4 regions of the Shinella sp. WSC3-e genome follow, and region 1 is predicted to be linked to each of the others. Evidence: predicted binding sites of a transcription regulator. Region 1 holds the regulator's gene; each other region holds the start of a gene.
What was found. Region 1 encodes PhoB, which activates phosphate uptake and scavenging genes when phosphate is short. Its sites were predicted from a motif close to TGTCATNNANCTGTCAT; they were not measured.
Positions count from the first base shown of each region.

Region 2: the regulator PhoB is predicted to act here: its motif matches at 3,718-3,734, upstream of phnC (phosphonate ABC transporter ATP-binding protein).
Region 3: the regulator PhoB is predicted to act here: its motif matches at 4,417-4,433, upstream of phnC (phosphonate ABC transporter ATP-binding protein).
Region 4: the regulator PhoB is predicted to act here: its motif matches at 3,944-3,960, upstream of AABF56_RS03565 (PhoX family protein).

Region 1 covers NZ_OZ000530.1:4,334,012-4,341,388, reverse strand. Annotated here, with positions in the region: gene AABF56_RS21275 (Hsp33 family molecular chaperone) at 1-499, opposite strand, end outside; gene argF (ornithine carbamoyltransferase) at 860-1,771, opposite strand; gene AABF56_RS21265 (aspartate aminotransferase family protein) at 1,799-2,989, opposite strand; gene AABF56_RS21260 (GcrA family cell cycle regulator) at 3,413-3,943, shown strand; gene phoB (phosphate regulon transcriptional regulator PhoB) at 4,090-4,773, opposite strand; gene phoU (phosphate signaling complex protein PhoU) at 4,793-5,521, opposite strand; gene pstB (phosphate ABC transporter ATP-binding protein PstB) at 5,569-6,384, opposite strand; gene pstA (phosphate ABC transporter permease PstA) at 6,398-7,377, opposite strand, start outside.
Region 2 covers NZ_OZ000536.1:26,298-33,674, forward strand. Annotated here, with positions in the region: gene AABF56_RS34015 (LysR family transcriptional regulator) at 1-78, opposite strand, end outside; gene AABF56_RS34020 (phosphonate dehydrogenase) at 91-1,089, opposite strand; gene phnE (phosphonate ABC transporter, permease protein PhnE) at 1,103-1,909, opposite strand; gene phnD (phosphate/phosphite/phosphonate ABC transporter substrate-binding protein) at 1,980-2,828, opposite strand; gene phnC (phosphonate ABC transporter ATP-binding protein) at 2,825-3,634, opposite strand; partial or broken gene tnpB (IS66 family insertion sequence element accessory protein TnpB) at 3,855-4,037, opposite strand; gene AABF56_RS34045 (hypothetical protein) at 4,357-4,692, shown strand; gene AABF56_RS34050 (CbbQ/NirQ/NorQ/GpvN family protein) at 4,763-5,578, shown strand; gene AABF56_RS34055 (nitric oxide reductase activation protein NorD) at 5,575-7,377, shown strand, end outside.
Region 3 covers NZ_OZ000531.1:777,158-784,534, reverse strand. Annotated here, with positions in the region: gene phnH (phosphonate C-P lyase system protein PhnH) at 1-24, shown strand, start outside; gene AABF56_RS26820 (carbon-phosphorus lyase complex subunit PhnI) at 29-1,129, shown strand; gene AABF56_RS26815 (alpha-D-ribose 1-methylphosphonate 5-phosphate C-P-lyase PhnJ) at 1,126-2,010, shown strand; gene phnK (phosphonate C-P lyase system protein PhnK) at 2,207-2,983, shown strand; gene phnL (phosphonate C-P lyase system protein PhnL) at 3,049-3,756, shown strand; gene AABF56_RS26800 (DapH/DapD/GlmU-related protein) at 3,753-4,367, shown strand; gene phnC (phosphonate ABC transporter ATP-binding protein) at 4,531-5,379, shown strand; gene phnD (phosphonate ABC transporter substrate-binding protein) at 5,461-6,366, shown strand; gene phnE (phosphonate ABC transporter, permease protein PhnE) at 6,584-7,377, shown strand, end outside.
Region 4 covers NZ_OZ000530.1:714,169-721,545, forward strand. Annotated here, with positions in the region: gene AABF56_RS03540 (SRPBCC domain-containing protein) at 1-258, shown strand, start outside; gene AABF56_RS03545 (hypothetical protein) at 273-635, shown strand; gene AABF56_RS03550 (L,D-transpeptidase) at 682-1,413, opposite strand; gene recO (DNA repair protein RecO) at 1,618-2,382, shown strand; gene AABF56_RS03560 (PaaI family thioesterase) at 2,379-2,888, shown strand; gene AABF56_RS03565 (PhoX family protein) at 2,990-3,895, opposite strand; gene AABF56_RS03570 (DUF2339 domain-containing protein) at 4,059-6,911, shown strand; gene AABF56_RS03575 (HD domain-containing protein) at 6,948-7,377, shown strand, end outside.

The sequences.
Region 1 (7,377 bases):
CCGACTGGCGGAAATAGACGCCGGCGATCTCTTCCAGCGTATGACCGTCGAGCGGCACGATGCCCTGGTAGCGCTGGGTATGGGCGCCCTGGTCGATGGTGAAGGCGAGGATGCCCTTGCCCAGAAGCTCGTGCGGCTCCGTCGCGCCGGCCGCAATCGCGGCGTCGAGCGCGGCCTGGTCGAAGCGGGCATAGGCGCGCACGTTCTCCGGCGCGGCGAAATCGGCCACCAGCAGATCGACGGGGCCGTCGCCCTTGGTCTGGACGATCAGCTTGCCCTCGAACTTCAGCGAGGTGCCGAGCAGTACGGTCAGCGTGATCGCCTCGGCGAGCAGCCGGGCGACGGGCGCGGGATAGTCGTGCCGGCCGAGAATGCCGTCGAGCATCGGGCCGAGCTGCACGGCGCGGCCGCGCACGTCGAGACCCTCCACCTGGAACGGCAGGACATGATCATCGCCGGCAAAGCCGGGTTCGCCGAGTTTCAGGGCATTTTCCGCCATCATCATCATTCTGCTCCTTGCACGCTTCGGCGCCGCCGAGGCCATGGGCCCGGCCTGCTTCCGACAGGCGTTCTACCGTGATACCGCGCTCGCTCCTACCCGATCATTCCATACCGGACGGGCATGCGCCAGAGAAAGCGCCTTGCGGCGCCCGGACTGCTGATAACGTCCGCAAACCTCTCCTCCGTCACGGTCGGGTCTGACCCGACCATCCACGGCCGCGGGTGCCGTGTGGATCCCCGGGTCAAGCCCGAGGATGACGACAGAGAGTGGGCGATGCTTATCAGCAAACCAGGCGCCTCGCGGCGCTCCGTGATGGCCCCTAGATCGTGTTGCCGGGGGCGCTTTTCAAGGTCGGCGTCAGACGACGCCGAAGCACCAGGCGAGGATCGACTTCTGCGCGTGGAGACGGTTCTCCGCCTCGTCGAAGACCACGGATTGCGGGCCGTCGATCACCTCGTCGGTCACTTCCTCGCCGCGGTGGGCGGGCAGGCAGTGCATGAAGAGCGCATCCTTGTTAGCGCGCGCCATCAGCTGCTCGTTGACCTGGTAGGGCTGGAAGATGTTGTGGCCGCGGGCGCGGTGCTCCTGGTTCATCGAGACCCAGCAGTCCGTGACGATGAGATCGACACCGTCGACGATCGCCTCCGGATCATGCCCGAGCAAGATGTCGCCGCCGTTGTCGCGCGCCCAGTTCAGGATCTTGTCGTCGGGCTCCGAGCCCATCGGCACGGCCATCTTCATCTTGTAGCCGAAGCGGGCGGACCCCTCGACGAAGGAATGCAGCACGTTGTTGCCGTCGCCCGTCCAGGCGAAGGTCTTGCCCCTGGTGGAACCGCGATGCTCCTCGAAGGTCATGATGTCGGCCATGATCTGGCAGGGATGCGTCAGGTCGGTCAGCGCGTTGATGACGGGCACGGTGGCGTGCTCGGCAAGCTCCAGCAGGCGGGCATGGTCCGTCGTGCGGATCATGATGGCATCGACATAGCGCGAGAGGACCTTGGCCGTGTCGCCGATCGTCTCGGCGCGGCCGAGCTGCATCTCCGTGCCCGACAGGAACAGCGTCTCGCCGCCGAGCTGGCGCATGCCGACGTCGAAGGAGACGCGCGTGCGGGTGGAGGGCTTCTCGAAGATCATCGCGAGCATCTTGCCGGCGAGCGGCTTGGCTTCGGTGCCGGCCTTGCTGGCGGCCTTGCGCGTGTGCGCATCGTCCATGATGACGCGGAGATCGCTTTCCGAAACGGCGGAAAGGTCGAGAAAATGCTTGGCCATGATATGTCCTGTCTGTCCGTTCGCTGCTTACGCGGCCTTGGCGGCCGTCAGCTTTTCCGCCGCCCGCTCGATGCGGGCAAGCCCCTCGCGCGCCTCTTCGGCGGTCACGGTCAATGGCGGCAGCAGCCGCAGCACGTTGTCGCCCGCCGGCACGGCCAGCAGGTTTTCCGCCCGCACGCCCTTCAGCAGGTCGGCGACCGGGATCTTCGCCTTGATGCCGAGCATCAGGCCCTCGCCGCGAATGTCCTCGATGACGTCGGGGAAACGGTCCTTCAGCGCGGCCAGCCCCTGGCGGAAGACGAGCGCGACGTCGCGCACATGCTCGAGGAAACCGTCTTCCAGCACCACGTCGAGCACGGCATTGCCGACGGCCATCGCGAGCGGGTTGCCGCCATAGGTGGAGCCGTGCGTGCCGGCGACCATGCCGGCCGCCGCCTCGTTCGTGGCAAGGCAGGCGCCGAGCGGGAAGCCGCCGCCGATGCCCTTGGCGATCGCCATGATGTCGGGCGTCACCCCTGCCCATTCATGGGCGAAGAGGCGCCCCGTGCGGCCGACACCGGTCTGCACCTCATCCAGGATGAGCAGCAGGCCGTATTCATCGCAGAGCTGGCGCAGCTCCTGCATGAACTCCTTCGACACCGGGCGCAGCCCGCCCTCGCCCTGCACCGGCTCGATCAGGATGCCCGCCGTTTCCTCGGTGATCGCATCCTTGACGGCCGCGATATCGCCGAAGGGAACCTTGAGGAAGCCCGGCGCCTTGGGGCCGAAGCCCTCGATATACTTCTCCTGACCGCCGGCGGCGATCGTCGCGATCGTGCGGCCGTGGAAGGCGCCTTCGAAGGTGATGATGTGGTACTTGCCGGCATGGCCCTTGGCGAAATGGTAGCGCCGCGCCGTCTTGATCGCACATTCCAGCGCCTCGGCGCCCGAATTGGTGAAGAACACCTTGTCGGCGAAGGTTGCCTCCGTCAGCCGGCGGCCAAGGCTTTCCTGGCCCGGAACCTCGTAGAGGTTCGACAGGTGCCAGACCTTGTCGGCCTGGTCCTTCAGCGCGGCGACGAGATGGGGATGTGCATGGCCCAGCGAATTGACGGCGACGCCGGCGGCAAAATCGAGATATCGCTCGCCATCCTCGGTGATCAGCCACACGCCCTCCCCGCGCGTGAACCTGAGCGGCGCACGCATATAGGTTTCATAGAGCGGCGCGACATCGGCCATGCACGGATCCTCCGAAAAGAGATGCGGAAAAACAGGAATGCGGCTTGACTTTTCCGGGCTTCAGAAAAACCAAAAGCCGCCTTTCGGCGGCATGCCGCACTATCGGCATTTCCCATTGGGATGTCAACAAAATCGCGCCCGAAATGGCGCTGAACATCCCGCAAGGTGAGGATTCGCGGCACGCACGGAAGGTGTCTCTATCGAGTCACACCCGACCAGCAAGTTGGGGAAAACTCCGAAATCGATTCGCCCGGATTCCGGCGACTCTTGTCACAGAGTCCACCGGTCTCTAGGTTAAAGACCAATTACTAGACTGCATGCGGCGGAACTAGTCACCAAAAGAGTTAGGGCGTTCAGGTTCCGGACCCGTCCGGAACACGACGAGGGATTCCCGCATCCTGGGCGCCGAGCGGAGACGAAAACATGAACTGGACAGACGAGCGCGTCGAGAAACTCAAGAAACTCTGGAGCGAGGGCTTGAGCGCGAGCCAGATCGCGGCGCAGCTCGGCGGCGTCAGCCGCAACGCAGTCATCGGCAAGGTGCACCGGCTGAACCTGCCCGGCCGCGCCAAGGCCGGCGGCACGCAGGCCGCGGCACGCCCGAAGCGCCCGGCCCCGGCGACGCCGCGCCCGTCGAACTTCGCGGCCCGTCCGGTCACCACCCGTGCCGTCGCCCGCCCGGCCGGCAACACCATCCCCAAGGAAGAGATCGATTTCGAGACGCAGGCCGAGCAGCTCCCGGTTCCGGCCAACGGCAACAACGTGGTCGTGCCGATGTCGCGCCGGCTGGAGCTGACCCAGCTCACCGAACGCACCTGCAAATGGCCGATCGGCGACCCGCTCAACGACGACTTCCACTTCTGCGGCAACGAGTCCCCGGACAACTCGCCCTACTGCACCTACCACCAGCGCCTCGCCTACCAGCCCTCGGCCGAGCGCCGGCGGATGCGGTAACGTTTCCCACGGCAGGACATGCGATGCGGGCCCGAAAGGGTCCGTTTTCGTTTGCGGCGCAGGATAGCCCCTCATCCGCCGGCCCCGCACAAACGCAAACAGGCCCCTGAGGGCCCATTTCCGTCCTTGGGAGGAATCCCGTTCGCTCAGGCCTCCAGCGAATAGCCCGCGCCGCGCACGGTGCGGATGACGTCCTGCATGTTGGCGAAGTTGAGCGCCTTGCGCAGGCGCCCCACATGCACGTCGACGGTGCGTTCGTCGACATAGATGTCGTGGCCCCAGACGCCATCGAGAAGCTGCGAGCGCGAGAAGACGCGGCCGGGCGAGGTCATCAGGAATTCCAGGAGACGGAACTCCGTCGGGCCGAGGCGGACCTCGCGGGTGCGGCGGTGGACGCGGTGTGTCTCGCGGTCGAGCTCGATGTCGCCGCAACGCAGCACCGTCGAGACAACCTCGGGCTTGGCCCGGCGCAGCATCGCCCGCACGCGGGCGACGAGTTCCGGCGTCGAGAAGGGCTTGACCACATAGTCGTCCGCGCCGGTGGCAAGGCCGCGCACGCGCTCGCTCTCCTCGCCGCGCGCCGTCAGCATGATGATCGGCAGGCGCTCGGTTTCCGGACGCTGGCGCAGGCGCCGGCACAGTTCGATGCCGGAGACGCCGGGCAGCATCCAGTCGAGGATGAGGAGGTCCGGCATGCGCTCCTGCAAGCGCATCTCGGCCTCGTCACCGGAGAGGATCGTATCGACCTCGAAACCTTCCGCTTCCAGATTGTAACGCAGGAGGACGCTGAGAGCCTCCTCGTCTTCCACGACGGCAATTCTGGGCACCATGAAGCGAATCCTGCTCTCTTTACTCGGACGCGTCGGCGACGCCGGCCGCGACGACGGAGGTCGAGGTATCGTCCTTAGGACGCTCGCCCTCCGGCTGCGAGCCGGTCGCCATGTAGTAGATGGTTTCGGCGATGTTGGTCGCATGGTCGCCGATGCGCTCGATGTTCTTGGCGCAGAACAGGAGATGCGTGCAGGGCGTGATGTTGCGCGGGTCTTCCATCATGTAGGTGAGGAGCTCGCGGAACAACGAGGTATAGATCGCATCGATCTCGTCGTCGCGCTCGCGGATGGCCTTGGCCTTCTCGATCGAGCGGGTGGCGTAGACGTCGAGCACTTCCTTGAGCTGCATCAGCGCGAGCTCGGCGAGGTGCTCGAGGCCGCGGGCCAGCTTGCGCGGCATGCCGGAGCTCTGGACGGCGATGACGCGCTTGGCGGTGTTCTTGCCGAGGTCGCCGACGCGCTCCAGCTCGGCGGCGATGCGGATCGCCCCCATGATCTCGCGCAGGTCCGCCGCCATCGGCTGGCGCTTGGCGATGGTGACGATCGCCTTGTCGTTGATCTGGCGTTCGGCGGTGTCGAGGATGACGTCCTCGGAGATGACCTTCTGGGCCAGCGCGGCATCCGTCGTGACGAGCGCTCGGACGGAATCGGCCACCATCTGCTCGGCCGTGCCGCCCATTTCGGAGATGCGGCGGGAAAGGTATTTCAGTTCTTCGTCGTAGATGGAGACGATATGGCTCGATGACATGGCTTTGTCCTTAATGCACTCGGGGTTCAGGGGTTCAGCGTCAGCCGTCAGCCGAAGCGGCCCATGATGTAGTCCTGCGTGCGCTGGTCATCCGGATTGGTGAACATCTTGTCGGTGTCGTTCTCCTCGACGAGGTTGCCGAGGTGGAACATGGCGGTGCGCTGCGAGACGCGGGCCGCCTGCTGCATCGAGTGCGTCACGATGACGATGGTGAAGTTGGCGCGCAGCTCGTGGATCAGCTCCTCGACCTTGGCGGTCGCGATCGGATCGAGCGCCGAGCAGGGCTCGTCCATCAGGATGACTTCGGGGCTGACGGCGACGGCTCTGGCGATGCACAGGCGCTGCTGCTGGCCGCCGGAGAGGCCGGTGCCGCCCTCTTGCAGGCGGTCCTTCACCTCGTTCCACAGGCCAGCCTTCTGCAGGCTCCGCTCGACGATGGCGTCGAGGTCTGCCTTCGACTTGGCAAGGCCATGGATGCGCGGCCCGTAGGCGACGTTCTCGTAGATCGACTTCGGGAAGGGATTCGGCTTCTGGAAGACCATGCCGACGCGGGCGCGCAGTTCCACGACGTCGATCGCCGGATCGTAGATATCGTCCGTGTCGAGCGTGATGCGGCCGGTGACGCGGCAGCCGTCGATCGTGTCGTTCATGCGGTTCAGCGTGCGCAGGAAGGTCGACTTGCCGCAGCCCGACGGGCCGATGAGGGCGGTCACGGTATACTCGCGGACGTTCAGGTTGACGTCGTAGAGGGCGCGCTTGTCGCCGTAATAGACCGAGACGTCCTTGCCGATCATCTTGTAGGAAATGTCGTTCATTTTCTTGTCCAGCGCTTTCTCGACTGCTGCTTCTGACATCATGTTCATAAGACCGGTCCTTCTACCAGCGCCGTTCGAAACGGCGGCGCAACAGGATAGCGCCAACATTCATGAGGATGAGGAAGATGAGGAGCACGATGATGGCCCCGGACGTGCGCTCCACGAAGGCGCGCTCCGCCTCGTTTGCCCACATGTAGATCTGCACCGGAAGGGCCGTCGCCGGATCCATCGGCGTTGCCGGCACATCGGCGACGAAGGCGACCATGCCGATGAGCAGCAGCGGTGCGGTTTCGCCGAGCGCGTGGGCAAGGCCGATGATCGTGCCCGTCAGGATGCCCGGCATGGCGAGCGGCAGCACATGGTGGAACACGGTCTGCATCTTCGAGGCGCCGAGGCCGAGGGCCGCCGAGCGGATCGACGGCGGTACGGCCTTCAGCGCGGCGCGGGTCGCGATGATGATCGTCGGCAGCGTCATGAGGGTCAGCACCAGGCCGCCAACGAGGGCCGCCGAGCGCGGGAAGCCCGCGAAGTTGACGAAGACGGCAAGGCCGAGAAGACCGTAGACGATGGAGGGCACGGCGGCGAGGTTGTTGATGTTCACCTCGATAAGGTCGGTGAAGCGGTTCTTCGGGGCGAACTCTTCGAGATAGATCGAGGCGGCGACGCCGATCGGCAGCGAGAGCACGAGCACGATCAGCATCATGTAGAGCGAGCCGATGGCCGCGACGCCGACGCCGGCGGCTTCAGGACGGCTGGATGCGCCATTGGTGAAGAGGCCGGTGTTGAAGTGCTTGGCGAGCGCGCCGCTTTCGGCGAGCGTGTTCATCCAGCCGACCTGCTTGTCGGAGACCTTGCGGTTGTTTTCCGGCACGGCGAGGTCGATCTGGCCCTTGAAGGCGGAATCGAGGTCGCCGTGCGCGAGGAAGGTCACGGTCCGGGTCGTGCCGATGATCGACGGATCGGTGGTGACGAGATTACGGAACTGCACGCGGACGCTGTCCGAGATCATGCCGTTGACCGCCCTCAGGCCGGCACGGTCGT
Region 2 (7,377 bases), on a different replicon from region 1:
AAGCCGTCGCGACGCCTCGTGAAAGCTGCCAGTTTCGATTACCTCTATGAATGCTGCGACATGCGAAAGGCTAAACATTACTTTCTCTAATCAAGGAATTAGTTGAACCTCGTTAATTGCCGCACGAGGTCTTCGGCCTTGGACAAAATCTATAATGTTGTCAGCAGCCTCGTGCTCGATAGCCAAACGCGACTTCGCCACTGCTGAGCCTATGTGGGGTGTCAAGATCGAATCATGTTCGCGATTGAGGAGACCCCCGTGGACCTTGTCAGGCCGGTCGGGTCTGGCCCAGTCCTCCATCTCATAAACATCAGCGGCGTAGCCTCCCAAGCGCCCCGCCTGCAATGCAGCGACAACAGCCTCTTCATCAACCACGCTTCCGCGTGCAGGATTAATAAGAAGTGCTCCTTTGGGCATTTTGGCGAGTTGTTCAGCGCCGAGGAGATGCTTCGTTTCGGCCGAAAGCGGGAGTGCACACACAAGAAAGGTAGACGACGAGATCAACTGGTCAAATTCAAGAGGCTTTACGTTCAGTCTGATCTCATCGGCTTTGTCCAGGGATTGACGATCCCAGTACGACACAATGGCGCCGAAGGTACTTAGGCGCTGTGCTATAGCTTTTCCGATCGCTCCCATCCCTAAAATGCCGATTGCTGTGCCCTGCAGCCCAAGGCCGTAAAACCGAGGGCGCCAACCTTTGTAATCCCTCCTGACGCTCTTGTCGCCTGGCAGAATGTGCCGCCCAAGAGCAATCATCAGACCGATTGTAAGTTCGGCTGTCGGGTCAGTGAGAAGATCGGACACTATCGTGACGTGGACTCCACGCTGCGTGCAGGCTTCGATGTCGAAGTTATCGAAGCCTTTCAGCGCACATGCCACAAGTTGAAGATCGGGAGCGTGCGCGAGTACAGACGCGTCGATCATGTCCGGCATGAACGCCATCATCGCCTTGGCGTCGCTCAATTCTGCGAGCAGTTTCTCGCGGGGCCATGTATCATCAGTATCGTTGCAAACTAAACGAGCGTGGGGAGATAGCTTTGAGATAATCTCCTCGTGGACGCGATGGGTGATTACTACCTTTGGGAGCATTTAATTTATCCTTCTATTGCAGCTGGCGGCGGAGGAGAGCGCCGACCTGGTCAACGATGGTGACCATCAGAAGGACAACGAGCATGATCGCAAGAACCTCCTGATAATTCATGATCCGGAGGGATGTCATCAACTCGAAACCGATACCACCAGCTCCCACAGTGCCCAGGATTGTCGAGGCGCGGAAGTTGTACTCCCACCGATAGATGGTCACATCGGCCAATTGCGGTAGAACTTGTGGCAAGATCGCCCGCGTCACGATCTGGAACGGCGACGCACCAGCTGCGCGTGCGGCTTCTATAGGCGCATTATCGCAATGCTCGATCGCCTCCGCAAAGAACTTGCCCACCATGCCAACCGAGTGAAGACCAAGAGCCAGCACGCCTGGGAGCGCTCCAAATCCCACTGCCGCCACGAAGACGATGCCCATAATCAGCTCCGGGATCGACCGTAGACCATTCAACAATCCACGCGAGATCATATAGATGACAGCGTTGGGTGCTGTTTTCCCTGAGGCGAAAAAGCCAACTGGAAGTGATATCAGTACCGCGATCGCAGTCCCAGCTATACTCATCGCCAGAGTGTCGATGAGAGGGCTGATCCACTCCAAGCCTCGGTTGAAATCCGGGGGAAACATTTCCGTACCGAGCTGCCAGAGCGCAGGAAACCCAGATCCCAGACGCTCCAGATCAAGAAGACCGGAGTGATAACTGCTAACAATGATCACACACGCAATTGCCAACGCGATCACGCCAGCTCTGGTCCAAGCTTTGTTTTGATGTTGAAGGATAGAGTCGTAGTCGGCCGACGGCTGTGTCATCACATATCCTGGAAGAAAGGACGCAGGCCAGCGCCTGCGTCGAAAGGTGAGAAACTGTCTCGAACGCGCCTTACTGACTCAGGTCCAAGTTCAGCACTTTACCGAGCTCACGGACGACGTCGTAGGCTTTGTCATCGATCGGAGCGAACCCATCGGCTTTGAAGGATGCCAATACCTTTTCGTCTTTAAGGTCGATGAAGGCTTTGGTGATCGCCTCTTTCAACGAAGTGTCAAGATCCGACCGCATGGTCCAGGGGTACTGCGGGAACGGATCGGACTCGGCGAGGGCGATAACTTTCTTAGGATCAATGGTGCCACGAGCGACCATTGAATTGTAGATGGGCAACGAAAGTCCGCCAATCTGAGCATTGCCATTCTGCACTGCAATAGCCACGGCATCATGCGACCCTACGAAGTTCTCGCTATAGTCTTTTCCAGCCTCAACTCCGGCCTTAAGCAGCATAGATTTCGGGATAAGGTGGCTTGAGGTGGAAGCCACGTCCCCAAACGCGACCTTTTTCCCTTTTGCATCTTCAAGGCTTTCGATGCCAGCCTCTGCATTGGCGACAACTACAGCGCGATAGGTAGTTTCGCCATCCTTCATAACTGCTGCGAAAGGCTCGATATCAGCCTTGGTTTTCGCGAGCGTGTAAGAGAGCGGCCCGAAATAAGCCAACTCAAGCCGGCCGAAACGCATCGCTTCGATCATTGACGAGTAGTCGGTCGTTACGATCAGTTCAATCTCCCGACCGAGTGTCTTCTCAAGATACTCCTCGAGAGGACGATTGTTTTTGATGACAGTGGCGGCGTTCTCGTCCGGTAGCAACGCGACGCGCAATGTCTCTGGATTTGAGCCAGCATGCGCCAACGAACTCCAGCCAAGAACGGCGAGGAATGCGAGGGACAGAAGCTTCTTCATAATGCGGCCTCCATGGCAGCTAAAGGTTGATCATACTCGTAGTTGGACAAATCTTGTGTTGTGGTCGGATTTCTTGGGGCGCTGCGGTAGATCGACGCACACATTTGATCGGTCAGTTCGTCGACAGCGGCGTCCGCAACCACTTCCCCGTCGCGCATAGCAATGACCCGGTCGCCGAACCGGCGAGCTAGATCGATCTGATGAAGGCTGATCACAGCAGTGATGCCGTCGGCTGTGCATATTTCGCGAAGCTGCGACAGGACCTCGACAGCCGTTTCAGGGTCCAGACTTGCAACGGGCTCATCTGCAAGGACCAGTTGGGGCTTCTGGACCAGCGCGCGCGCAATGCCCACCCGTTGCTGCTGACCGCCGGATAGTTGATCCGCCCTGACGAGAGCCTTATCAAGAAGGCCTACGCGTTCAAGGCATTCCAACCCCAGCCTTCGATCCGAACGCGGCATAGGGAACAACGTACGCCAGCCAGAGTGGTAGCCCAGGCGGCCCGTCATGACGTTGTCGAGCGCGCTCAAGCGCCCTATGAGTTGGTGCTGCTGGAATATCATCCCAGTTCGCCTTCGGTGAATGCGAAGCTTAGTTTCCGCATCCAGAGCACCAATATCGTTAGAAGTGATCGAACCAGACGTCGGCGCAACCAAGCCGTTGAGTGTCCGGATGAGGGTAGATTTGCCTGCGCCGGATCTACCGAGGAGCACGACGAACTGACCCTGGTTGAACGTCAATGTCGTTGTCTTCAAAGCTTGGGTGCCGTTGGCATAGGTCACGGCAACTCCGTTCAGAGCCAGCATCACAATAATCCTGATCGTTAGTGGTGCATCGATTGAATATTTGCATCACTATGGGCGACATATGACGTCCGTTTATCAGGCTCGTGAAACTTCAATGACAGCACTTAAACTCAGCTCTACCTCCTCGCGTAGCTGCGATGGAGAAATTTCACCCAGAGCCGCCTGATCATGACGGCCCGGTCCCAATTCTACACCACCTTGACGGATGCTATCCCATATTCGGCCAGATAAACCGGCCCTTCTCCAGCCGCCGGGTAAAAAGGCAGGCGCCCAGACCATCATGCCAGATGATCTTCAAAATATCCGATCTGCGGCCCCTGAAGACGAAGAGATGCCCTGACAACGGATCATGCTGCAGAACCTCCTGCACCCGAAGCGCCAAGGAGGGAAAGCCACAGCGCATGTCCGTATATCCGCGCCTTCCTGGCGGGCACCCTTGATCCCGAATATTCCCGTCAGCTGACCGAGCAACTACGACAGGCAGGCGTCCCGGTTTGACCATGCCGTCGCTGGCAATTAATCTGAGCACGTGGCGGATGTTTGCAAGCAGACCCGGATGTTTGCGAGCACATTGGCAAAGAGCGTGAGCACGACGCCCGCTCCATTGTCAGATAATTCGAGCAGAAAATGCCGATGTTTGCGAGCAGAGGCGCTTATGTTGGCAAGCCGCTACATATAACCACGAGTTCTTCGATGTCCTGACCTCGTACGCCAACGTTATCATGCCCGGCGTCGCGAAGACCGATCTGCATGCATTCTGGGAAAGCCAGAAGGCGTACGACAAGCTCGACTGGGAAACCAAACTGCACGAGCATGCCTGGCTCGTGGATATCGGACCAATGCTCTCGGAGCCCGCGATCCGCTTCGAGGGTATGGCCGGGGAATGCATCTGGGGCTGCGCATGCTGGGTCGTCGTTCCCTACGACCAGCTCCGCGGCGACAAGCTGCCCCCGCCGAACCGCAAGGTCATCCGCGAGGAAGCCATCGCCATGATGACCAAGACCGTCGTCAAGACGCCCGGCGGCGAAGCCAAGAAGCTCGCGAAGGCTCACGCCTGATCCGACTTCACCTACACCGAAGCCCGGAGCCGCGCCCGAGCGCGGCTCCGAACCAGAAGGGCGAGGGCAGATGCACGAAAAACTCCAGTCGTTGATTATCGAAGACGAACCGTACTACCGCAGCAGCGGGAACGAGGTCGCCCTGTTCAGCGCCGCGATGAAGCGCAAGCTCCCTATGATCCTCAAGGGCCCGACAGGTTGTGGCAAAACCCGGTTCGTCGAGCACATGGCCTGGCGTCTCAAGCTGCCGCTTATCACGATGGCCTGCAACGAGGACATGACGGCTTCCGATCTCGTTGGACGCTGGCTCCTCGATGCCGAAGGTACGCAATGGCATGACGGCCCTCTGACCACGGCCGTGCGTTATGGCGGCCTATGTTATCTGGACGAGGTCGTCGAAGCTCGCCAGGATACGACCGTCGTCATTCATCCACTGACGGACGATCGCCGTATCCTCCCTCTCGACAAACGAGGAGAGGTCGTGAAAGCCCACCCGGACTTCCGCTTGGTTGTTTCTTACAATCCGGGGTACCAGAGCGCGGCGAAGGATATGAAGCAATCGACCCGGCAGCGCTTCGGAGCGATCGACTTCGATTTCCTGCCGCAGGCGGTCGAAGTCGAAGTGGTAGCGCACGAGAGCGGCGTCACTCCGGAGATAGCCACGAGACTGGTCTCCGTTGCGACCCAGTCGCGGGCCCTAAGGGGCAGGGGACTGGACGAAGGTATCAGTACCCGGATGCTCGTCCACTCCGGCTCTTTGATCAGTGAGGGCATCTCTCCTCACGACGCCTGCGCGCTGGCGATGACCGCGCCGCTAACGGACGATCCGGATCTTCAGGCGGCGATGAGCGGCTTCGTGGAGGCTCAGTTCGGTCCACGCCCATGAACGCCCACTTCGAAGCAATTCAGGGTCCGGTGTCCGCGAAAAAGCTTGGCATGCTTCGCGACATCGATGACGGTGCATACGACGCGCTTATAAGCGCGATGCCGTTGCTATCCGACTATATTGAAAACGATATCGATCTGGCAGACCTGGCTGGGCTGTTGTTGCAGATCGCTACCGAAATGCCGGAGGCGGCTCGTGCATTCGCGCACCGCATCGGCTCCGATCCTGCCTTGGTCGGGGATTACCACGGCTTGCGGCGGTGGGCGGTCCATGGGCTGCAGAAGCATCGAAACGATATAAAACGCATGCTTCATCACTTCGAACGGGGCAGTCCGCACGCGTTTTCAGATGAGCAATCTGCGAACGATACCGAGGAATTGCTGCTGAAACGAGGAGCTCTTCTTCACTACCTCGCTGGATTCGGTTTCGGCGACTTCTCGATCGACCTACACGAGCCCGAAGTCGATGGAGGTCACACGCATTCGGTAACGATAGAAGACGGCGTCATCCGGTTTCCACGTTGCCCGGAAAGCGGCACGGTTGATCGCACGCTTCTGCTTCGCGCCAACATCGCGCACGCGGCAGCTCACCTACGTCATTCTCCGTTAAGACGTCCGATCGGAAATCGCAGGCCAAGTCTGGTGGCTATGACGGCGCTCGTCGAGGACGCTCGCGTGGAGCGCCTCATGGTCATTGACTATCCTGGCTTGAGGGCGCTGTGGGGTGCCTTCCACACCGCGACCCATGAAGTGAACGGTTTCGATTTCGCAGGCCTGTCGGCCCGCTTGGCGCGCGCTCTGCACGACGATGCCTACATTGATGCGAACCCGTGGGTCAGCAAGGGGCGCGAGCTATTCGATGAAGCCGTCTCAAAAGGACTGGACGATGTCCAGGCATTCGACCGCTTGGCCCGCATGCTCGCAATAGAGCTCGGCAAAATGCGCATCGAGCCTTTATCTGGGTATCGTCCGCAACCGATATATCGAGACGACAACGCGATCCTCTGGGGACCGGATACCGCGCTTCCGGAAGATAGCGAGCGTCATTCGGATATCGAGATCGTTGATGCGCTCCAGGATGGCGAGAAGGCTGAACGGGATGTCGAGGGGATCGACGTCCGCCTTAGGTACCGTTACCCGGAATGGGATCATCGCCTTTCGGAACTACGCGAAGGGTGGGCCACCGTCGTGGAAGAAGAGTTGCCGCGTAGGAAGACCCGGCCTTCGCTTCTACGGCCTGCGCAACCGAGGATCACTCTCTCCGCGTCCGCACGGGTTCCGGATAGGGCGATAAGGCTGACCCGGTTAACCGAGGGCGACGAAATCGACCTCAATGTCGTCGTTGAGAACGTGGTTCAACAACGGGCTCGGCTATCCCCGGACGGTCGCATCTTCTGTCGCCATGGTCGTCGTCGCAGGTCCACTTCAGTCGTTTTGTTGATGGATTTTTCCATATCCACGGAGCGCTTTGTGCCCGGCAGCTTTACCAAAGTCATCGACGTCGAGAAGCAGGCTGCGCTCGTCATCGCCGAGGCGATGGAGGCCCAACACGACCGCATAGCCATTCACGGTTTTTCCTCGAACGGACGACACGAGGTTAACTACCGGAGGATCAAGGATTTCGACGAGCCGTTCGGGGAGGAGGCTCGTTCCAGGCTGGCCGCATCTGCAAGCCGCCACAGCACCCGGATGGGCGCGGCGATCAGACATGCGACGGCGCTTCTGGAAGCCGAGGCCGCCGACCACAAGGTCGTCCTTCTCCTAACCGATGGCGAGCCTTCCGATATCGACGTGGCAGAA
Region 3 (7,377 bases), on a different replicon from region 1:
GCGCTTGGCGTGAAGGAGGCGTGAGACCATGTACGTTGCCGTCAAGGGTGGCGAGGCCGCCATCTCCAACGCCCACCGCCTTCTCGCCGATCGCCGTCGCGGCGATCGCTCGCTGCCGGCCATCGGCATCGAGCAGATCGTCGCCCAACTCGGCCTTGCCGTCGACCGCGTGATGGCGGAAGCATCGCTCTATGACCGGGCGCTCGCGGCGCTTGCCGTCCGCCAGGCCCGTGGCGACATGATCGAGGCGATCTTCATCCTGCGCGCCTATCGCACCACGCTGCCGCGCTTCGGCTATTCGAAACCCGTGGAGACCGGCGATATGATCGTCGAGCGCCGCGTCTCGGCCACCTACAAGGATTTGCCGGGCGGCCAGCTCCTCGGGCCGACCTTCGACTATACGCACCGCCTGCTCGATCCCTCGCTTTTGACGGACGAGGCCGTGGAGGCGCCGCTGGAGCGCGAGGAGGCTGGCGAGCCGGTCATGCGCGTCTCCGACATCCTGGCCGGTGAAGGCCTCGTCGAGGATGACGGCAGCCTGCCTGACGGCCACATCGCCGGCGACCTGACGCGCGAGCCGCTGGAATTCCCGATGGCGCGGGACCTGCGCCTGCAGGCGCTCGCCCGCGGCGACGAGGGTTTTCTGCTGGCGCTCGGCTATTCCACCCAGCGCGGTTATGCCCGCACCCATCCCTTCGTCGGCGAGGTGCGCATCGGCGCGGTCGAGGTGGAGCTGGACATGCCGGAACTCGGCTTTGCCGTCTCGCTCGGCCGCATCCAGGTGACGGAGTGCCAGATGATCGCCCAGTTCAAGGGTTCGGCGAAGAACCCGCCGCAGTTCACCCGCGGCTACGGCCTCGTCTTCGGCCAGAGCGAGCGCAAGGCCATGGCCATGTCGCTGGTCGATAGGGCGCTGCGGGCGGAGGAATTCGGCGAGGATATCGTCGCCCCGGCACAGGACGAGGAATTCGTCATCTCCCATTCCGACAACGTGCAGGCGACCGGCTTCGTCGAGCACCTGAAGCTGCCGCATTACGTGGATTTCCAGGCCGAACTCGATCTCGTGCGCCGCATGCGGCGCGAATACGAGGCCGCGCAGAACAACGATCTTCCGGAGGCCGCAGAATGAGCACCGCAGACCTCGCAACCTACAATTTCGCCTATCTCGACGAACAGACGAAACGCATGATCCGCCGGGCGATCCTGAAGGCGATCGCCATTCCCGGCTACCAGGTGCCCTTCGCCTCGCGCGAAATGCCGATGCCCTATGGCTGGGGCACCGGCGGCGTGCAGGTGACGGCGGCGATCCTCGGGCCGAAGGATGTGCTGAAGGTCATCGACCAGGGGGCGGACGACACCACCAACGCCGTCTCCATCCGCGCCTTCTTCCAGAAGGTCGCCAATGTGGCGGTGACGACGAAGACGCGGGAGGCGACGATCATCCAGACGCGCCACCGCATTCCCGAGGAGAGGCTGACGGCCGGACAGACGCTGGTCTACCAGGTGCCGATCCCCGAACCGCTGCGCTTCCTCGAGCCGCGCGAGACCGAGACGCGCAAGATGCACGCGCTGGAAGAATATGGCCTGATGCATGTCAAGCTCTACGAGGACATCGCCCGAAACGGCCATATCGCGACGACCTATGCCTATCCGGTGAAGGTGGAGGGCCGCTACGTGATGGACCCGTCGCCGACGCCGAAATTCGACAATCCGAAGATGCACATGTCGGAGGCGCTCCAGCTTTTCGGCGCGGGCCGCGAGAAGCGCATCTATGCCGTGCCGCCCCATACCGAGGTCGTCAGCCTCGATTTCGAGGACCATCCCTTCGAGATCCAGACCTTCGACAAGCCCTGTGCGCTATGCGGCGCGGAAGGGGTCTATCTCGACGAGGTGGTGCTCGACGACAGGGGCGGACGGATGTTCGTCTGCTCGGACACCGACCATTGCGAGGAACGGTGCTCCGCCGGCCATCGCGGCCACTTGGCCTATGACAAGGAGGCTGCGGAATGAGTAGCGCTCACCCCCCTCTGTCCTGCCGGACATCTCCCCCTCAAGGGGGGAGATCGGCAAGCGGCGGTAACCTTGCTCAAATTGCTGCGTCCAAGATGGGCGAAGCCTTGCTCCATCCAATCTCCCCCCTCGAGGGGGAGATGTCCGGCAGGCCAGAGGGGGGTGCCAAGGCCCCCAGCACCACGGAGGCCACCCGATGACCGACACCCCCCTTCTAAAAGTCCGCGACATTTCGAAATTCTACGGCGCCCGCATCGGCTGCCAAAATGTCTCCTTCGATCTCTGGCCGGGCGAGGTGCTGGCGATCGTCGGCGAATCCGGCTCGGGCAAGACGACGCTGCTCAACTGCCTCGCCACCCGCCTGATGCCGACCTCCGGCTCCGTCGAATACCGCATGCGCGACGGCGGGATGCGCGACCTCTCCCGCATGAGCGAGGCCGAGCGCCGCTTCCTGATGCGCACGGACTGGGGCTTCGTGCACCAGAACCCGGCGGACGGGCTGCGCATGGCCGTCTCGGCCGGTGCCAATGTCGGCGAGCGGCTGATGGCCGTCGGCGAGCGCCACTATGGCAACATCCGCGAGACGGCGGGCAACTGGCTCGGCCGCGTCGAGATCAGCGTCGACCGCATCGACGACCAGCCGCGCGCCTTTTCCGGCGGCATGCGCCAGCGTCTGCAGATCGCCCGCAACCTCGTCACCGCACCGCGCCTCGTCTTCATGGACGAGCCGACGGGCGGCCTCGACGTCTCGGTGCAGGCGCGCCTGCTCGATCTCCTGCGCGGTCTCGTGCAGGACCTCGGTCTCTCGGCGATCATCGTCACGCACGACCTTGCCGTCGCGCGCCTGCTCTCGCACCGCATGATGGTGATGAAGGACGGCGTCGTCATCGAGCAAGGGCTGACTGACCGCGTGCTCGACGATCCGCGCGAAGCCTATACCCAGCTCCTCGTCTCCTCGATCCTGCAGGTCTGAGAGCATGGCCCCGGAAAGTGGCCTCCGGTTTTCGGACAGGACCATGCGTCGAAAGGAAAAATGACATGCCGACCCCTCTCGTTGTCTCCGAAGTGGCCAAGAGCTTCACCATGCATCTTCGCGACGGCATCCGCCTGCCGGTGGTCTCGAACGTCGCCTTCTCGGTGAAGGCCGGCGAATGCGTCGTGCTGGGCGGCCCGTCCGGCATCGGCAAGAGTTCGCTGTTGAAGATGGTCTATGGCAACTATGCCGTCGACAGCGGCCAGATCCTCGTCGACCACGAGGGCAGGCTGGTCGACCTCGCCACGGCCGATCCGCGCACGATCCTTGCCGTCCGGCGTGCGACGCTCGGCTATGTCAGCCAGTTCCTGCGCACCGTGCCGCGCGTCGCGGCCGTCGATGTCGTCGCCGAGCCGCTCACGGCCCGCGGCGTCGCGGCGGCCGAGGCGAAGGCGACGGCGGAAGCGATGCTCGCGCGGCTCAACCTGCCACGCGAGCTCTGGCAACTGCCGCCCGCCACCTTCTCCGGCGGCGAGCAGCAGCGCGTCAACATCGCCCGCGGCTTCATCACCGATCACCGCATCCTGCTGCTCGACGAGCCGACCGCCTCGCTCGATGCGACGAACCGCGCCGTGGTCGTCGAGATGATCGCGGAGAAGAAGGCCGCCGGCGTGGCCCTTCTCGGCATCTTCCACGACGAGGACGTGCGCGAAAAGGTCGCCGACCGCATCGTCGACGTCTCCGCCTTCTCGCCGCGAAAGTCCGCGGCATGACGAGGCTGTCCGAAACGCCGCTGGTCCATCCCACGGCGAACGTCGCCGGCAGCACGCTCGGCCGTTATACCGAGATCGCCGAGCGTTGCCGCATCAGCGAGGCCGAGATCGGCGACTATTCCTATATCATGGAGGATGGCTCGGTCTGGTGCGCGACGATCGGCAAGTTTGCCAACATCGCCGCCTCGGTGCGCATCAACGCGACGAACCATCCGGTGTGGCGGGCGACGCTGCACCATTTCACCTACCGGGCCAACGACTATTGGCCCGATGCGGACCACGAGGGCGATTTCTTCGAATGGCGGCGCGCGCATCGCGTGACCATCGGCCATGACGTTTGGATCGGCCATGGATCGACCATCCTGCCGGGTGTCACGATCGGCAACGGCGCCGTCATCGGCTCGGGCGCGGTCGTCACGAAGGACGTCGAACCCTACATGATCGTCGGCGGGGTCGCGGCGAAACCGATCCGCGAACGTTTCTCCCGAAGTATCGCGGAACGCATGGAAAAACTCGTCTGGTGGGACTGGGATCATGCCCGGCTGCGCACCGCCCTCGACGACTTTCGCAAACTTGACGCAGAAGCCTTTCTCGCCCGTCACGGCGGGTGAGGAGACCCTTCCGATGCCGGAAATCCAGGCCTGTGGACTGTTATCTTTCCGACATGAAACTGACATTGCCCCTTCATCAACAGCGTTTAGAGCCAGTCCCGGAAACGACGAGACCCGGCCCTTGGCCCGGCCTCGATCCGACACGGGAAAAAAGGGATCCACCATGTTTCGACTGAAGAATGTCACCCGCCGCTTCGGCGAGCGCGTTGCGGTCGACGATGTGACCTTCGACATTCCGCAGGGCCAGATGGTCGGCGTCATCGGCCGCTCCGGCGCCGGCAAGTCCACCATGCTGCGCATGATCAACCGCCTTGCCGATCCGAGCGAGGGCTCCATCCACTTCAATGACGTCGAGGTCTCCGCGCTGCGCGGTGCGGCATTGCGCAACTGGCAGCGCGACTGTGCGATGATCTTCCAGCAGTTCAACCTCGTGCCGCGCCTCGATGTGCTCACCAACGTCCTGCTCGGCCGCCTCAACCATCGTTCGGCCGTCCTGAGCATCCTCAATCTCTTCACCCGCGAGGAGCGTATCATGGCGATCGCCGCGCTCGAGCGCCTCGGCATCGAGCAGACCGCGCTCCAGCCGGCCGGCACGCTCTCGGGCGGCCAGCAGCAGCGCGTGGCGATCGCAAGGGCGCTGATGCAGGCCCCCAAGATGCTGCTCGCCGACGAGCCTATCGCCTCGCTCGATCCGCTCAACGCCAAGATCGTTATGGACGCGCTGCGCGACATCAACGAGCGCGAGGGCATCACCGTCATCACCAACCTGCACACGCTGGATACGGCGCGCGCCTATTGCGAGCGCATCATCGGCATGGCGCATGGCCGCGTCGTCTTCGACGGTCCGGCGCGCGACCTCGACGCCGAGGCGGTGCGCACGATCTACGGCACGGGCGCCGATGGGGCGGCGATCGACGAGAGCGTCACCTCCACGGCGATCCGCAACCCGGCCCGCCAGGACAACACCAAGGAATCCGCCGGCCCGACACCGCTGGCACTGGCCGGCCTTTGAGCCGACCGGGATCGATCGGCCCGCGTGAAGGGCCATCATTTTTCAAGAGTCCGGCGAAGCCGGTCAAACAGGAGAAAGACCATGCTGAAGAAAGCTCTTCTCGGCGCCGTCGCGCTCATCGCGCTCGCCGGCCATGTGCAGGCTGAAGACCTCAAGGAATTCCGCGTCGGCATCATCGGCGGCGAGAACGAAGCCGACCGCCTGCGCAACTACCAGTGCCTCGGCGATCACCTGAAGGCCGAGCTCGGCTTCGAGAAGGTCTCGTTCTTCCCGGCCGCCGACTATGACGGCGTTATCCAGGGCCTGCTCGGCGGCACGCTCGACTATGCCGAACTCGGCGCGTCCGGCTTTGCCAAGATCTACCTCGCCAAGGCCGACGCCGTCGAGCCGATCCTGACGACCGTCCAGACCGACGGCTCGACCGGCTACCACTCGATCATGGTTGCCCGCAAGGATTCCGGCATCACCAAGCTCGAAGACCTGAAGGGCAAGAAGCTCGGCTTTGCCGACCCGGACTCCACCTCCGGCTACCTCGTGCCGCTCGTCACGCTGCCGGAAGCCATCGGCGGTCCGGTCAAGGAATATTTCGGTGAAACCGGCTTCGGCGGCGGCCACGAGAACCTCGTCCTCGAAGTCATGAAGGGCACCTTCGATGCCGGCACGACCTTCGGTTCGGGCGTCGGCGAGTGGAAGGACGGTTACACCTCCGGCAACCTGCACAAGATGGTCGAGAAGGGCATTCTCGACATGAACGAGCTCGTCGAACTCTGGAAGTCGCCGCTGATCCCGAACGGCCCGATCGTCGTTCGCACCTCGATGGCCGACGAGACCAAGGCGAAGTTCAAGCAGTTCATGCTCGACCTGCCGAAGAAGGACGCCGCCTGCTTTGCCGCCGTCATGGGCGGTGACTTCACCTCGTTCACGGAAGTCAATGTCGACTTCTACAAGCCGATCATCGACGCCCGCAAGGCGACGATCGGCGGCTGATCGCCAAACAGCATCTGGCGCCGGCCACAACCCGACCGGCGCCTTTTGCTGACGTCGTTACCCCACTCTCGACGTCATCCTCGGGCTTGACCCGAGGATCCACGCCGCATCCGGAGCGTGGATGGTCGGGTCAAGCCCGACCATGACAGAAGAGAGGTTGCGGACTTTATCGACGATCAGACGAGCGCACACAGAACTCTGCCGAGACGGACAGACCATGGCCATGAACACGCTTCACGACGGCTTCAGCGAGAAGGGCGCGCTCATCGAGCGACACTGGCAGGAGCTGAACGCCCGCCGCCGGTTCTATACCTGGCTCGGCCTTGCAATCCTCGCCATGGCGCTCACCGGTTCGCTCTGGTTCGCCAACGAGACGAATGCCGGAAAGTTCTTCGACCGGCTGCCGCATTTCTTCGATTTCGTCGGCGACATGGTGCCGCGCGACGGGCTGGAGGTCTTTCGCGCGCTGTTCGACCTGCCGTCGCCCTATGACGACGGCAGCTTCAAGTACAACTACCCGGAGGGGCGGCTCTACATCACCGGGAGCCTCTATGTGCCGGAATATTTCCACAAGATGCTGGAGACGCTGAACATCGCGCTGTTCTCCACCATCATCGGCATGGTCTTCGGCTTCCTGCTCTGCTTTCTCGCGGCGAAGAACCTCGTCGCCAATCGCCTGCTGCGCGGCTTCGTGCGCCGCTTCATGGAGATCCTGCGCGCCTTCCCGGAAGTCGTGCTCGCCGGTTTCTTCCTCGCCATCCTCTCGCTCGGCCCGCTGCCTGCCGTCATCGCCGTGTCGATCCACACGGTCGGGGCGCTCGGCAAACTGTTCTTCGAGGTGGTCGAGAATGCCGACATGAAGGCGGAGGAGGGGCTTCGCGCGGTCGGCGCAAGCTGGGTGGAGCGCGTCTGGTTCGGCATCGTGCCGCAGGTGCTGCCGAATTTCATGAGCTACTTCCTGCTGCGTCTCGAGATCAACGTGCGCGCCTCGACCATCATCGGCGCCGTCGG
Region 4 (7,377 bases), 1.1 Mb from region 1:
GGGGAGGCGCCCTACAAGACGCGCGTCGAGATGCGCTTTGCGCCGCTGGAGGACGGCGGCACGATGGTGACCATCGCCGAGACCGGCTGGCTCGACAACGCCCGCGGCCAGAAATCGTCCTACATGAACTGCGAGGGCTGGTCGCAGATGCTGGCCTGCATGAAGGCCTATGTCGAATACGGCATCAACCTGCGCGAGGGCTATTATCCGAGCGAGCTCAAGGGCGTGGTCGCCTCCGAGCAGCAGGATTTCACGTGAGGCGGGAGGTTGCCATGACGGCTGAAATCAAGGGCGGCATCAACATCGCCATGAAGGTCCCCTCGCACCAGTACGAGGCGACGCTCGCCTTTTACCGCGACGTCGTCGGGCTGGAGCCCTTCGACGACAAGGCCCCGGCAAGAGGCTTCCTGCTCGGCCCGAACCGGCTGTGGATCGACGAGGCACCGGGCTACAGCCAGGCGGAGGTGTGGCTGGAGCTCTTCACGCCCGACCACAAGCTCGCCCTCGGCCATCTGGAGCGGAACGGCGTCGTGCGCTGCGATCCCATCGAGGATCTGGGCGCGGGCTTTCGCGGCGGCTGGGTGATGAACCCGGCCAACATCGTGCACATGGTGCGCGAGCCCGACGCCTGGTGATGAAACCGGTCCGGGGACGGGCGCAAGGCCGCCCCCGGGAAATGCCTCAGATGGCGGCGCGCGGCGTCAGGCCGTCGGCGGCGGCCATCGGCACCGGCTGGTCGGCCGGCGCCTGGTGCTGCAGCACGACGACGCGGCTGCCGGTCGGCACGCGGCCGTAGAGGTCGATGATATCCTGGTTGAACAGGCGGATGCAGCCGCTCGACACCGCCTTGCCGATCGACCACGGCTCGGACGTGCCGTGGATGCGGAAGAGCGTGTCCTTGCCGTCCTTGTGCAGGTAGAGCGCGCGCGGCCCGAGCGGGTTGGTGAGCCCCGGCTCCATGCCGCCGGCCCATTTCAGGTTCCGCTCCGGCTCGCGCGCGATCATGTTCTGGGTGGGCGTCCAGCGCGGCCATTCCGCCTTGCGGCCGATGCGCGCGCCGCCCTCGAACTCCAGTCCCGCCTTGCCGACGCCGATGCCGTAGCGCATCGCCATGCCGTCGCCCTGCACGAGGTAGAGGAAGCGGTTCTGCGTGTCGATGACGATGGTGCCGGCCGGCTCCGCCGTCTGGTAGGCGACCTGCTGGCGGAAATATCTCGGATCCACCTTGCTGATATCCATTGCCGGCAGCGGGAAGCGCTCGTCCGGATGCGGCCCGTACATGGCGACATGCATCGGGTCCGGCCCCTTCTTCACCGGCTTGGCGGTGGTGGCGCAGCTTGCGAGCGTCGCCGCAAGGGCAAGGAGGGCGAGGGGGCGGAGAGCCGCGAAAGCGCGGGCGCGGGACACACACATGAAGGGGGCACCTGTCGTTCTTCAATTCCGGAATCTGGCTTGAAAGCCTTGCGCGGGTTCTTTGTCGGCAAAGCGGGCACCGGCGCGGCGAGAAAAAAGCGAAACTGTGGCAATGGCTTGGGTGTGGCCCTGCGGCCACGCGTCGTTCCGCCGCATGCTGCGGCCCGCTTGCCCCGGTGCCGGCGAGGGCGTAAGGCTTTGACCATGCAATGGAGTGAGGAAGCCATCGTTCTCGGCGTACGGCGCCATGGCGAAAGCTCGGTGATCGCCGAGGTGATGACGCGCAGCCGTGGCCGGCATCTCGGCATGGTGCGCGGCGGGCGCTCGCGGACCATGCAGCCGGTGCTCCAGCCCGGCAATTCCGTCGACGTCACCTGGCGCGCGCGGCTCGACGAGCATCTCGGCGAGTTTCGCATCGAGCCGCTGGAGCTGCGCGCCGGGCGGCTGATGGAGACGGCGACCGCCGTCTACGGCGTGCAGGCCATGGCGGCGCTGCTGCGCTTCCTGCCGGAGCGCGATCCGCATCCCCATCTCTACGAGGCGCTTTCCGTCATCCTCGACCACCTGCACGAGCCGGCCGATGCCGGCGAGCTCTTCGTGCGCTTCGAGCTTGCCGTGCTCAACGACCTCGGCTTCGGCCTCGACCTCCTCGAATGCGCCGCCACCGGCACGCGGGAGGATCTCTGCTACGTCTCGCCGAAATCCGGCCGTGCCGTCTCGCGCGCGGCCGGCGCGCCCTGGGCGGGCAAGATGCTGGCGCTGCCGGCCTTCCTCGGCGACGAGAGCCGGCACGCCGCCGATGCCGCCGCCCTTGCCGACGGCTTCCGGCTGACGGCCTTCTTCCTCAACCGCCATGTCTGCGAGCCGCGCGGGCTGGAACTCGCCAGCGCCCGCGACGGCTTCATCCAGGCGGCCCTGAAGGCGCTCGGCACGCCGCGACACGACCAACCCGAAGAGGCGCATGCATGACGGTCGAAATCTATCCGGGGCTGACGGTCGCCGGCATCGGCACGCTGCCGCTCGACGTGGTGAAGCGCGACGGTGGGCTGAAGGTGTTGCAGGCGATGCTGGCAGGCGACCTGCCCGCTCCGCCGATGGCCAAGACGCTCGCCTTCAGCCTGACGGAAGTGGAGGACGGCCGCGTCGTCTTTTCCGGCCTGCCGTCGGCCGACCATCTCAATCCGCTCGGCACGGTGCACGGCGGCTGGACGGCGACGGTGATGGATTCGGCGCTCGGCTGCGCCGTCTTCTCCGTCGTCAGGCCGGGCGAGGCCTACACGACGATCGAGTTCAAGCTGAACCTCGTGCGCCCCGTCCTGCCCGGCATGGGCGAGGTGTTCTGCGAGGGCAGGATCGTGCATCGCGGCCGCACCATCGCCACGTCCGAGGCCTGGCTGCGCGATGGAAGCGGCAAGCTGCTGGCCCACGGCACGGAAACCTGCGCGCTCTTCCCGATCGAGAACCTGATGCGCTAGAGCATTTCCAGCCGAAGCGAGATTGCTTCGGCGTCGGGTGAACTCCGGTCCACCGGAAATGCTCTAGGCAGTGCCCGGGCCTCGGCCCCGCCGTCGAGGGGTCAATGGCCGCTGTGGGTCGAAAGCACTTCCCAGTGCGCGCGCAGCGCGGCGGCGTCGCCGCCGGCTTCGGTGATCTCGATGACGTGGTTGAACCGGCTGCGGGCGTCCGTCTGCCTGCCGGCCAGCCGGAGGCGGGCCGTGCCGGCCTCAGGATCCGCCGTCACATCCGTGATGCCGTCCATGCGGGTGGCGCGCAGGAGTGCGGCGGCGCGGCGCGTTTCTGTCCGCACGCCGGTCGGGCCGGCATAGCCGTAGGCGGCGGTCAGCGGGCGTTTCCCGGCAACGACCGGCATCCATGCCAGCGTGCCGTGCTCCATCACCAGCGGTGCCGCGTCGAACACGACGGGCATCCCGTCCTCTTCGCCATCGGCGGCAAAATGCGCGACGAACAGCGTGCCGTCGTCGAGGAGGTCCCGGCCGGCGGTGCGGTCCCCAGGCTGCCAGGTGCCGTGCGTGATGAATTTGTAGAGGTGTCCGGAACCTCCGCCATCGCCGCAATAGACGACCACGCGGCCATCCCCGTTGACGAGGCAGGAGAGGCCGCGATGCCCGAGACGGCCGAGCGCGGTCCGCCTCTTCGGGGCGGCGTCCGGATCCTGCGGATCGACCTCGACGATCCAGCCGGCAGGGGCGCCGGAAGGGCCGGCGGCGTCATCATGAAGATCGACCTCCGCCATCAGCCGCGTCCCCCACGGCGTGAGGCAGCCGGCAGCGGCGACACGCCGGTGCGAGGCTGCACGGTCCGCCGTGGAGGCCAGCGCCTTCTCCGGGGCCTGGCCGGCAGCCGCGGAGCGGCGGCCGAGAAGATTGCCGAGGCCGCGAACGATGGCGTGCGCATAGCCGAGGCCACCCCCGGGGTGCCGTTCCGCATGCACGGCGGCGGCGTTGCGAAGGGTCTCGGTCATGGCGGGCTCCCAGGCTGACGTAGAGAGGCACCATTCTGCCCGCCTTGCATGAAAACCATGCGACAATACCGAAGAGAACGCCGGCCTCAAACGTAACCCCGTTTAGTCTTTGGAAAAAACCGGGTAGTCTCCGCGCCCGGACAATGCCCGCGTTGGAGTCGCAATGCTCGAAATCCTCTCCCTGGTCGCGATCGGCCTGGCGCTCTATACCCTCAATGCTTCGCGAAACAGCGTGCAGAAACTCGGCGAAGAGGTGATGCGGCTGAAGCGCGAGGTCGAGGCGCTGAAGGCCGAAGGGGCGGCGGCCCCGGTGGGGACGGCGGCCGCGGAAACCGCGGAAACCGCCCCCGAAGAGGCGGCGGAGGAACCGGCGCCCGCCGATTTCGCAAGCCCCTGGGCCACGGCGCAGGCAACGGGGACGGACGAGGCCGGGAAGGGCCGCTCCATCTTCGGCGGCGGGCCCGCCGTTCCGGCCGAAGCGGCGGTTGCAAGCGAGGGCGCGGACGAAGCCGTCGCGACGGCCTCCGCCGTTCCCGTGGTCGCGGCAAAGCCGAAGGAGAGCTTCGAAAGCCGCATCGGCGCGCGCTGGGCCGTCTGGGTGGGCGGCATCGCGCTGGCGCTCGGCGGCATCTTCATGGTCAAGTATTCCATCGAGGCGGGGCTGCTCAGCCCGGCCGTGCGGCTGTCGCTGGCCGCCGTCTTCGGCCTCGTGCTCATGGCGGTCGGCGAGTTCGTGCGCCGCCGTACCCTGCCGGTCATCGCCAACGCCTTCCAGAACGCCATGATTCCCGGCGTGCTGACGGCCGCCGGCGCCATCACGCTCTTTGCCGTCACCTACGTCTCCTACGAACTCTACGGCTATTTCGGTCCGCTGACCGCCTTCGTGCTGCTCGCCGCCGTTTCCTTCGCGACGATCGGCCTGTCGCTTCTGCACGGGCAGGCGCTCGCCGGCCTCGGCCTCCTCGCCTCCCTGGTGACGCCCGCGCTGGTCGCGACCGAGGAGCCGAGCGCCTGGGGCCTCTTCGGCTTCCTCTCCGTCGCCTGGCTTGCCACCTTCGCCGCCGCGCGCATCCGCCGGTGGCAGGTCGTGCCGGCGCTCGCCAATGCCGGCATGGCGCTCTGGGCGGTGCTCTATCTTTCGGAGGCGAGCACGGTCGCGGTCGTGCCGCTGCTCTTCGCCATGCTCGTGCTGGCGCTTGGCCACGGCGTCATCTGGCCGGGCAGCATCACGGCGGAAGACGTGCCGCCCGCGACGGGCGCCGCCTCCGCCGATCCGCTCGATCGCCTGCTTGCCCCGCCCGCCGTCGCCATGTCGCTGACCGGCGCGCTGGCGCTGACCTTCCCGGCGCTGGTTCTGGCCAATGCGGTGCCGGCGCTTTCCCGGGCGGATTACGGTTTTGCCGCGATCGTGATGGCGCTTGCCGTGCTCGGCGCGCTGCGCGGCTGGGCGATCTACCCGGCGCTCTTTTCCGCCATCGCGGCCGTGGTCGGCGTCGGTGCGATGGTGGTCGGGCCGGGCGGCCTGCTGTTCGACGATGTCTCCATCCTGGCCCCGCCGGCGCTGGACGACACCGCGGCGCTGCCATTGCCGGTGCCGGTGATCGCCGTCGTGCCGGTCGACCTGCTGCTCCTGCTCGCCGTCGCCTATGCGGCGGTCGGCCTTGCGGCGGTGCGCCTGCGCATGGCGGGGTCGTCGGCCTTTTCCGCGCTCTGGAGCCTCATCGCCCCGGCCGTGCCCTTTGCCATCCTCGCGCTGAGCTTCCTCAATTTCGGCAACCTATCCTTCGACCTCAAGCATGGTCTTCTCGCCGTGGCGCTCGGCCTCGCCTTCCTTGCGGCTGCCGAAGTCTTTTCGCGCGGGCGGGCGGAGGAGGACGGTCCGTTCATTCCGCAATGGGCGCTCGCCGCCGGCGGCTTCGCCTTCCTCGTGCTGGCGCTGCATGCCATGACGGACGGCCTTGCCACGACGCTCGGCATCGCGGTCCTCGGCACGGCCGCCGTCTTCGCGACGCGCCTTCGCCGCTGGCCGGTCCTGCCCTGGCTGATGGCCGGGGCGGCCGCGATCGTCGCCGGCCGCATCGGCTGGGAGCCGACCATCGTCGGCGCGGCGAACCTTTCCAAGACGCCGGTCTTCAACCAGCTTCTCGCCGGCTACGGCATTCCGGCCGCTCTGCTCGCGCTTTCGGCCTTCGAGCTGCGCCGCTGGCCGGGCACGCAAATCCGCAATCTCCTGCAGGCGCTGGCCAGCCTCTTCCTTCTGCTGACGGCGGCGATCCTCGTGCGGCACGGCATGAACGGCGGCGTGCTCGACAGTTCCGTGCCGACGCTCGGCGAGCAGTCGATCTACACGCTGCTGGTCATCGGCGCTTCGGCGATCCTGATGTCGCTCGACCTGAAATCGCCGAGCCCGGTCTTCCGCTACGGCTCCATGGTGGTCGGCGGGCTTTCGGTCCTGTCGATCCTCAGCGCCCATTTCGTCGGCCTCAACCCCTATTTCACCGGCGAACTGCTCGGCGAGTGGCCGTTCCTGGATCTTCTCTTCGTCGGCTACCTGCTGCCCGGCATCGCCTATGGCGGCCTTGCCTTCCATGCGCGGGGCCGGCGGCCGATGCCCTATGTGATCATGCTGGCGCTGACCGGCGTGGCGCTCGCCTTCGCCTGGGTCACGCTCAGCGTGCGCCGCTACTGGCATGGCGAGGGCATCGCCGACTGGAAGGGGTTCCTCCAGCCGGAGACCTACACCTATTCGGTCGTCTGGCTGCTGCTCGGCGTGCTGCTGCTGGCGGTCGGCTCGAAGTTCGATTCCAAGAGCATCCGCCTTGCCTCCGCCGGCCTCGTGCTGATCGCGGTCATCAAGGTCTTCCTGGTCGACATGGCCAATCTCGAAGGCATCCTCCGGGCGCTCTCCTTCATCGGGCTTGGCGCGGTGCTGATCGGCATCGGCCTGTTCTACCAGAAGATCCTCTCGGGAAAGTCCGGGACCGGCGAAAAGGCGGAATTGAACGCCGAGGCGTGACAGGCTAGGTCATGGGCAACCACTTGCGGATCGCCCATGACCTTCGCCTGCCTCGCTGCCGCCTTCTCGCCCCTCGGCCCCCTTGCCGAGCGCCTGCTGCCGCAGGCCTTTTCGGCCGATGACGGCTCGCACGACGCCGCGCATCTCATCCGCGTCTGGAAGAGCGCGCGTCGTATTCAAGCGGAGGAGGGCGGCGACCCGCGGCGGCTGGCGGCCGCCGTGCTGCTGCACGATTGCGTGGCGGTGGAGAAGAATTCGCCGCTGCGCGCCGAGGCCTCGCGCCTTGCCGCCGAGAAGGCGGCCCGCCTGCTTGCCACCGAAGGCTGGAGCAAGGAGGATGTGGCCGCCGTCGCCCACGCCATCCTCACGCACAGCTTCTCCGCCAATCTTGCCCCGCAGACGCTGGAGGCAAAAATCCTGCAGGATGCCGACCGGCTCGATGCGATCGGCATGATCGGTGCCGCGC